One region of the Pseudomonas sp. AC016 genome, then DNA from elsewhere that is predicted to be linked to it. Evidence: predicted binding sites of a transcription regulator. Region 1 holds the regulator's gene; the other holds the start of a gene.

Region 1 (4,419 bases):
TGTCATTGACTACTATGCGGTCAATACGCACACACATCAGTATCTGCCCGACGGTGGCCTTCAGTACGAAATGACGGCTGACAAGGTCGAGCATGTAAAGGCCACTGACGTGACTCTGCTCACCACACCCGACCTGCAGATGTACCGCGGCACCGAGTTTCCCTGGCATGTGCAGAGCAAGCAGGGCGAGGTCTCCCCGGGAGGCGAACAGGTAGAATTGATCGACTCGGTTCGCGTTGCGCGCACCGACGAAAAACAACGTACGACTATCATCACCAGTAGTCGCATGACCGTATTCCCACAGAAGCAATATGCGCAGACCGACCAAGACGTTAGAATCGACGCCGCGGGCGGTGTTACTACGGCCAAGGGAATGAAAGCATATTTGAAAGACAGCAGGATGGACCTGCTGTCCAACGTCAGAGGACAGTATGAGGCTCGTTAAAACTCTTCCTTTTTTGCTCGGCCTGGGCGCAGCACTGGGAAGCGCGAGCGCCTGGTCCCTGCCAACCGACCGTGATCAGCCAATCCACATCCAGTCCGACGATGCGCAGCTCGATGACAAGAAAGGCGTGGCCACCTACAAGGGCAACGTCATCATCACGCAGGGCTCGATGAAGATCACAGGCAACACCGTGACCATCACACGCAACGCTCAGGGCGAAGTGGATATTTTCACGTCTGTCGGCAACCTGGCCTACTACGAGCAGAAGCCGTCGGTGGACAAGCCGATCGTGCAGGCATATGCCGTCACCATTCAGTATTACGCCGCTCAGGACCGTATCGTCCTGATCGACAAGGCCAAGGTCGTCAACGACGGCAACACGTCCGAAGGCGAGAAGATCGTCTATGACACGGTCAGGCAGGTCGTCAGTGCGGGCCGTGCCAATGGTGGCGCGAAAGTGACCACGCCACGTCCACGAATCGACATGGTCATTCAGCCTAAAAAGAAAACCGATCAACCGCAGAAGGCCCAGTAATGGCGACGCTTAAAGCCCAGCATCTGGCTAAAAGCTACAAAAGCCGTCAGGTCGTGCGCGATGTGAGCATTTCCATCGACAGCGGCCAGATTGTCGGTCTGCTGGGCCCCAACGGCGCCGGCAAGACCACCTGCTTCTACATGATTGTCGGGCTGGTACAGGCCGATCAGGGCCGCGTGCTGATCGACGATCTGGACGTCAGCCATCAGCCCATGCACGGCCGCGCCCGTGCAGGTATCGGCTACCTGCCGCAGGAAGCCTCGATCTTCCGCAAGCTGTCGGTGTCCGACAACATCATGGCGATCCTCGAGACCCGCAAGGAACTCGATGCCGCTGCGCGACGCCAGGAACTGGAAAGCCTCCTGCAGGAGTTCCACATCACGCACATTCGCGACAACCTCGGCATGAGCCTCTCGGGTGGCGAACGTCGCCGCGTCGAGATTGCACGCGCGCTGGCGACTGCCCCAAAGTTCATCCTTCTGGACGAACCCTTCGCGGGCGTGGACCCTATCTCGGTAGGCGACATCAAGCAGATCATTCACCACCTCAAGGCCAAGGGCATTGGCGTGCTGATCACTGACCACAACGTTCGCGAGACGCTGGATATCTGTGAAACAGCCTATATCGTCAACGACGGGCAATTGATCGCAGAAGGCGACTCGCAAACCATTCTGGCCAACCAACTGGTTAAAGAAGTCTATCTGGGTCACGAATTCCGCCTGTAAAAGCCGCATTCGAAAAAGCCGCATCCGGCCTATCAAGGCCTCCAATATCGGTGCGGCTTGTTGACAACGTATTATTTCTAGTAACGCTCTAGGCAAACGCCCTGCTTTCAGGCATATAATTTGCTTAAGTTGGCGTTTAGGCGCCTGTAGTGGATGGCGCAAGAGCGCCGGCGAATAAGGTGTTTAGCCCCTGCCATGAAACCATCGCTAGTCTTGAGAATGGGCCAGCAGCTGACGATGACACCGCAGCTGCAACAGGCAATCCGCTTACTTCAGCTATCCACACTGGACCTCCAGCAGGAGATTCAGGAGGCGCTGGAATCGAACCCTATGCTGGAACGCCAGGAGGAAGGCGACGACTTCGATAACTCCGACCCGATGGCGGACAACATCGAACAAAAGCCCAACCCCGACGTTCAGGAACCGACCTACCAGGAATCTGCGCCTACCGTAGACAACCTCGAGGAAGGCGAATGGAACGAACGCATTCCCAACGAGCTGCCCGTCGATACCGCTTGGGAAGACATCTACCAGACCAGCGCCAGCAGCCTGCCCAGCAATGACGATGATGAATGGGACTTCACCACCCGCACATCCGTTGGCGAAAGCCTGCAAAGCCATCTGCTCTGGCAGCTCAACGTCGCCCCGATGTCCGACAAGGACCGTCTGGTCGCCGTCACGCTGATCGACTGCATCAACAATCAGGGCTATCTCGACGAGACCCTTGAAGAGATTCTCGAATCCTTCGATCCCGAGCTGGATATCGAACTCGATGAGATCGAAGCCGTTCTGCACCGCATTCAGCAATTCGAACCGGCCGGTATCGGCGCTCGCACCCTGAGCGAATGCCTGCTGCTGCAACTGCGCCAGCTGCCGGCAAAAACGCCCTGGCTGAGCGAAGCGCAGCGTCTGGTCACCGATTACATCGACCTGCTGGGCAGCCGTGACTACGCCCAGCTCATGCGCCGCATGAAGATCAAGGAAGACGAACTTCGTCAGGTCATCGAACTGGTGCAGAGTCTGAATCCGCGCCCTGGCTCGCAGATCGAGTCCACCGAAGCCGAGTACGTCATTCCCGATGTCATTGTGCGCAAGGACAACGAACGCTGGCTCGTCGAGCTGAACCAGGAGTCAGTGCCGCGACTGCGAGTCAATCCGCAGTATGCAGGCTTCGTACGTCGCGCAGACACCAGCGCCGACAACACCTTCATGCGCAATCAGTTGCAGGAAGCCCGCTGGTTCATCAAGAGCCTGCAGAGCCGCAACGAGACGCTGATGAAGGTCGCCACTCAGATCGTCGAGCACCAGCGCGGCTTTCTGGAGTATGGCGATGAAGCCATGAAGCCGCTGGTACTGCACGATATCGCCGAAGCGGTGGGCATGCATGAATCAACGATTTCCCGCGTGACCACGCAGAAGTTCATGCACACGCCACGCGGCATTTACGAGCTGAAATACTTCTTCTCCAGCCATGTCAGCACCTCGGAAGGCGGCGAGTGCTCATCCACGGCAATTCGCGCGATCATCAAAAAACTGGTCGCGGCGGAAAATCAGAAAAAGCCGTTGAGTGATAGCAAGATCGCTGGTTTACTGGAGGCACAAGGCATTCAAGTAGCCCGTCGCACAGTTGCCAAATACCGCGAATCTCTTGGGATTGCACCCTCCAGCGAGCGCAAGCGACTGATGTGATGCAGGCCGAGCCACAGCGTTCCAGTGGCAGGCACCACGCCTGCCTCTTTATGCACTGGCAAAGGAGAAGCTGTATGCAAGTCAACATCAGTGGACACCAACTGGAAGTGACCAAGCCACTTCGTGAATACGTTGAGCTCAAGCTCAAGAAACTCGAAGGGCATTTTGACAAGATTACAAACGTGCAGGTCACGATGGCGGTCGAGAAGCTGAAACAGAAGATCGAAGCCACGCTGCATATCCACGGTGGAGAGGTAGTTGCCAATGCTGAACATGACGACATGTACGCGGCCATCGACCTGCTCACTGACAAGCTCGACAGACAATTGCTCAAGCATAAGGAAAAGCAGCAAAGCATCCTCAAGGGTGCAAACGCTCGCTGACGCTCATCACACATGATCCGACTTGAAGAAATCCTGACCCCCGGCCGTTCCGAAGTGAACGTGCCGGGCGGCAGCAAGAAAAGCGTACTCGAACATATTGCCCGACTGATCGGCCGCGAAGTACCGGGGCTTGATTGGGAAACAGTATTCAAGGCGCTCGTTGCCCGTGAAAAACTGGGATCTACCGGTTTCGGCAATGGCATTGCCATCCCTCACTGCCGTCTTGCCACCTGTGGCGAGCCTGTCAGTGCCGTCATTCATCTCAACGACTCCGTGGACTTCGATGCCATCGACGGCGCGCCTGTCGACCTGCTGTTCGTGCTGCTGGTCCCGGAAGCCGCCACAGACAAGCACCTGGAGTTGCTGCGCCAGATCGCCAGCATGCTCGACTCCAAAGATGTCCGGACACGCCTGCGCAGCGCCAAGACCAATGAAGCGCTCTACCAAGTGGTGCTAGACGTGCAGAACGGCAACTGAACATGCGCATGATCATCGTGAGTGGCCGCTCCGGCTCGGGCAAAAGCACGGCGCTCGATGTACTGGAAGACAGCGGCTTCTACTGCGTCGACAACCTGCCTGCCGGATTGCTTCCGGAGCTCGCCGAACGCGCCTTGATCAATACCGAACTGGCCGAACCGCTGC
Region 2 (4,419 bases), 790 kb from region 1:
GCTGACCGTCGATGACTCCTCGGTGGCGCGCAAGCAGGTCAGTCGTTGTCTGGAAACGGTCGGCGTGGAGGTGGTTGCGCTGAACGACGGTCGTCAGGCGCTGGATTACCTGCGCAAGATGGTCGAAGAGGGCAAGAAACCTCACGAAGAGTTTCTGATGATGATCTCCGACATTGAAATGCCGGAGATGGACGGCTATACCCTAACCGCGGCGATCCGCAACGATCCACGCATGCAGAAAATGCACATCACCCTGCATACCTCGCTTTCCGGGGTGTTCAACCAGGCGATGGTCAAGAAAGTCGGTGCCGACGATTTCCTCGCGAAATTCCGGCCGGACGATCTGGCAGCCAGGGTCGTGGCGCGCATCAACGCGGCAGAATAAATAACGGAATAAACAGTCGGGGGCGTCGTCCTCGGTGATTCACCTGATTTGAGAGGCTGCACCTTGTCTACGGGTAATTTGGATTTTGATCAGTTCCGGGTATTTCTGGAAAAAGCCTGTGGCATCCTGCTTGGGGAAAACAAGCAGTACTTGGTGTCCAGCCGTCTCAACAAACTGATGGAGCAGCAAAGCATCAAATCGCTTGGCGAATTGGTCCAGCGCATTCAGACCCAGCCGCGCAGTGGCTTGCGCGAGCAGGTGGTCGACGCGATGACGACCAATGAAACCTTGTGGTTTCGCGATACCTACCCCTTCGAAGTCTTGAAGAACAAGGTGCTTCCCGAGCAGATCAAGGCCAGTCCCGGCCAGCGACTGCGCATCTGGTCGGCGGCCTGTTCGTCGGGGCAGGAACCGTATTCACTGTCGATGTCCATCGATGAATTCGAGCGCGCCAACCCTGGCCAGCTCAAGTCTGGCGCTCAAATCGTTGCCACCGACCTGTCGGGTGCGATGCTCAACAACTGCAAGACCGGCGAGTACGACAGCCTGGCCATCGGCCGCGGCTTGTCGCCGGATCGCCTGCAGCGCTTTTTCGACGTCAAGAGCCCGGGTCGCTGGGTCGTCAAGACGCCGATCAAGAGTCGCGTGGAGTTCCGCTCCTTCAACCTGCTCGACAGCTACGCCGCGCTGGGCAAGTTCGACATCGTGTTCTGCCGCAACGTGCTGATCTACTTCTCCGCCGAAGTGAAGAAAGACATCCTGCTGCGCATCCACGGCACGCTCAAGCCGGGTGGCTACCTGTTTCTGGGTGCTTCCGAAGCGCTCAACGGTCTGCCTGATCATTACCAGATGGTTCAGTGCAGCCCCGGGATCATCTACAAAGCCAAGTGATTGGCAGTATCTGTAGCCAATAAAAAAGAGACCTTCGGGTCTCTTTTTTTTGCGCTTGAGGTGAGTACCGGCTGACGCTGATCAGCATCAGGGAGCGACGACGTCGTGAACGGATATCGAGTCGTCACGAATCAGAAGTCTATCCATAAGACTTGACCGCTGCCGTTCATGCCGAATGAGCTGACCAAGACAATTGCTCCTTTTTATTGAATCAATCCTGCGCTCGCCCGAGGCTATGACCGTGCGAAGAGTGTTTCCAGTCTCCAGAGCCCCGACTTCGATCCGGCACCTGCTGCGCAAGGTCGTGGCGAAATACTGGCAAAAAAACGGCACCCACCTTGCCGCTTTACCTCTTTACAGCGGAAATGCCTTGCCGCTTTTCTGGCATTGCCGCTTTGCCACGGCCTGCAGGCCCCGTAATCATTGCGTTTTGAGAAGTGGCACGCCGATTGCTTTGTCACTGACAACAGAATCAGGTCAACCGGCAAAGGTTTCCCGACATGAGCATCAGTTTCGATAAAGCGCTAGGCATTCACGAAAAGGCCCTCAACTTCCGGGCTCAGCGTGCAGAGGTGTTGGCCAACAACATTTCCAACGCTGACACCCCGAACTTCAAGGCGCGCGATCTCGACTTTTCGTCGGTGCTGGCTGCCGAGAACGACAAGGTCCAGAACGGCCATTTCGTGCTGAACAAGACCAACAGTCGCCACATCGAAGCCGAGGGTATGGGCAATCAGGACGGCACGCTGATGTATCGCACGCCGTCGCAGCCATCGCTTGACCAGAACACCGTCGATTCCCAGGTCGAGCAGGCCAGCTACACCGAGAACGCCATGGGCTTTCAGGCCAGCTTCACCTTGCTCAACAGCAAATTCAAGGGGCTGGTTGCAGCCCTTCGCGGAGAGTAATTCATGTCACTAGCCAATGTGTTCAACATTGCCGGTAGCGCCATGAGTGCCCAGACCACGCGTCTGAACACCACGGCCAGTAACATCGCCAACGCCGAGACCGTTTCCTCGAGCGCTGACGCCACCTACCGCGCCCGTCATCCGGTGTTCGCCACCGTGATGCAGGGTCAGCAGTCCACGGGTGGCTCGCTGTTCCAGGACCAGGGCGAAGCCGGGCAGGGCGTGCAGGTCAACGGCATCATCGAAGACAGCTCCAACCTCGAAGCGCGCTACGAGCCCAATCATCCTTCGGCTGACAAGAACGGGTATGTCTACTATCCCAACGTCAATGTCGTGGAAGAAATGGCCGACATGATTTCCGCCAGTCGTTCGTTCCAGACCAACGCAGAAATCATGAACACCGCAAAATCCATGATGCAGAAGGTTCTGACCCTCGGTCAGTGATAGAAGGCGAAAGATATGGCCGTTGAAAATAATGTATCGACGAGTTTTGTAAACTCGCTTCAGAACCCGACGCCGACGAAGACTGATTCGACGGGCACGCTGGGCAAGGATTCCTTCCTGCAGTTGCTGGTCACGCAGATGAAGAACCAGAACCCTCTGGATCCTCAGGACAACACAGAATTCGTGGCTCAGCTGGCTCAGTTCAGCAGCGTGGAAAGCCTGCAGAACCTGACCTCTACCGTCGACTCGATTGCCGGCAGCTACCAGTCGTCCCAGGCGCTCCAGGCGTCGTCGCTGGTAGGCCGCTCGGTAATCATCAATGCCGGTTCCACCGCGGTTGACACCACCAAGGGCATGGTCGGCTCCATCGCAGTGCCAGCTACCAGCTCTGTGACGAGCGTCAAGATTTACGACGCCCAGTCGAACCTGGTCAATACCGTGGACCTCGGCACGCTGCCAGCCGGTTCGACCAGCTTTGCCTGGGATGGCAAGGCCAGCGACGGCACCGTGGCACCTGCCGGTACTTACAGCTTCACGGCTGCAGGTTCGGTTGACGGCAAGAACACCCAGTTCACGACTTACCTGCCTGCGATCGTCAACAGCGTCACGCTGGGCGTCAATGGTGCGGAAACAAAGCTCAACCTGGCCAGCGGCAGTGTTGCCTTGTCCAAAGTTCAAACGATCGGAATATAGAGCCGACTAGACGGCGCAGGAGTGGAATATGTCTTTCAATATCGGTCTTAGTGGGCTCTATGCTGCAAACAAGAGTCTCGACGTTACCGGCAACAACATTGCCAACGTAGCGACCACCGGCTTCAAATCGTCCCGTGCGGAATTCGCCGACCAGTATGCGCAATCGATTCGCGGTACGTCCGGCCAGACCAACGTGGGCAGCGGTGTTTCCACTGCAGCGGTTTCCCAGCAGTTCTCGCAGGGCAACCTGACCACGGGCACCGCCAACAGCCTTGACCTTGCCATCAACGGCAACGGTTTCTTCCAGCTCAGCAACAATGGCGAGAAGCTGTACACCCGTGCCGGTGCGTTCCACACCGACAAGGAAGGTTTTGTCGTCAACAGCGGCGGCATGAAACTGCAGGGTTACAACGTCGATGCCAATGGCAGCGTCGTCACCGGTGCATTGAGCGATCTGCGCGTTGATTCGTCGAACCTGGAGCCCAAGCCTACCAGTTCGATCACGAACGTCGCCAACCTGAACTCGGTGACACCATTGCCGAGTCTGTCGACCTTCGATGCCACAGATACTAAAAGCTACAACATGAAGTACAGCACGCCGACTTACGACTCTCAAGGTAATGCACACACCCTGGACCAGTACTTCGTCAAGACCGGCACCAACACGTGGTCCATGTACTCGCTGATGGATGGCCGCAGCATCGCCAACCCGGCCACCACCACTGCCGACAAGAACGACCTGACTTTCAACTCGGCGGGTAATCTGGTTGTGACGGCGCCTGGCGCTGTACCTACCGACAGCCCGAACATCACGTTCAACACTGACGGCACCTTCAACGTCAACAACTGGGTGCCAGGCGTGCAGACCGGTTCCGGTACCACGACGACCTGGGCTGCCAACGGTGCTGCGGGTGCGGCCACGATCAAACTGAACATGTCCGGCATCACCCAGACTGCTTCGGTGTCGGGTCTGCTCACTCAGGATCAGGATGGTTACGCGACTGGCCAGTTGAGCGCGATGAGCGTGGATGCAACCGGCAACCTGTTCGCTACCTACACCAACGGCAAGTCGCAAGTGATCGGTCAGACCTCGCTGAC

Evidence for each region. The regulator sigma-54, encoded in region 1, starts transcription at its own class of promoters, with help from an activator protein. The targets are predictions, from matches to a motif close to ANTGGCATNNANNTTGCTNT.
Region 2: the regulator sigma-54 is predicted to act here: its motif matches at 1,713-1,732, upstream of flgB (flagellar basal body rod protein FlgB).

The regions. Positions count from the first base shown of each region.
Region 1 covers NZ_CEEDCC010000001.1:2,137,242-2,141,660, forward strand. Annotated here, with positions in the region: gene lptC (LPS export ABC transporter periplasmic protein LptC) at 1-445, shown strand, start outside; gene lptA (lipopolysaccharide transport periplasmic protein LptA) at 432-980, shown strand; gene lptB (LPS export ABC transporter ATP-binding protein) at 980-1,705, shown strand; gene AC0IXS_RS09495 (RNA polymerase factor sigma-54) at 1,901-3,394, shown strand; gene hpf (ribosome hibernation-promoting factor, HPF/YfiA family) at 3,469-3,777, shown strand; gene ptsN (PTS IIA-like nitrogen regulatory protein PtsN) at 3,790-4,254, shown strand; gene rapZ (RNase adapter RapZ) at 4,257-4,419, shown strand, end outside.
Region 2 covers NZ_CEEDCC010000001.1:1,351,086-1,355,504, reverse strand. Annotated here, with positions in the region: gene AC0IXS_RS05875 (chemotaxis protein CheV) at 1-385, shown strand, start outside; gene cheR (protein-glutamate O-methyltransferase CheR) at 449-1,276, shown strand; gene flgB (flagellar basal body rod protein FlgB) at 1,777-2,184, shown strand; gene flgC (flagellar basal body rod protein FlgC) at 2,188-2,628, shown strand; gene AC0IXS_RS05855 (flagellar hook assembly protein FlgD) at 2,644-3,321, shown strand; gene flgE (flagellar hook protein FlgE) at 3,350-4,419, shown strand, end outside.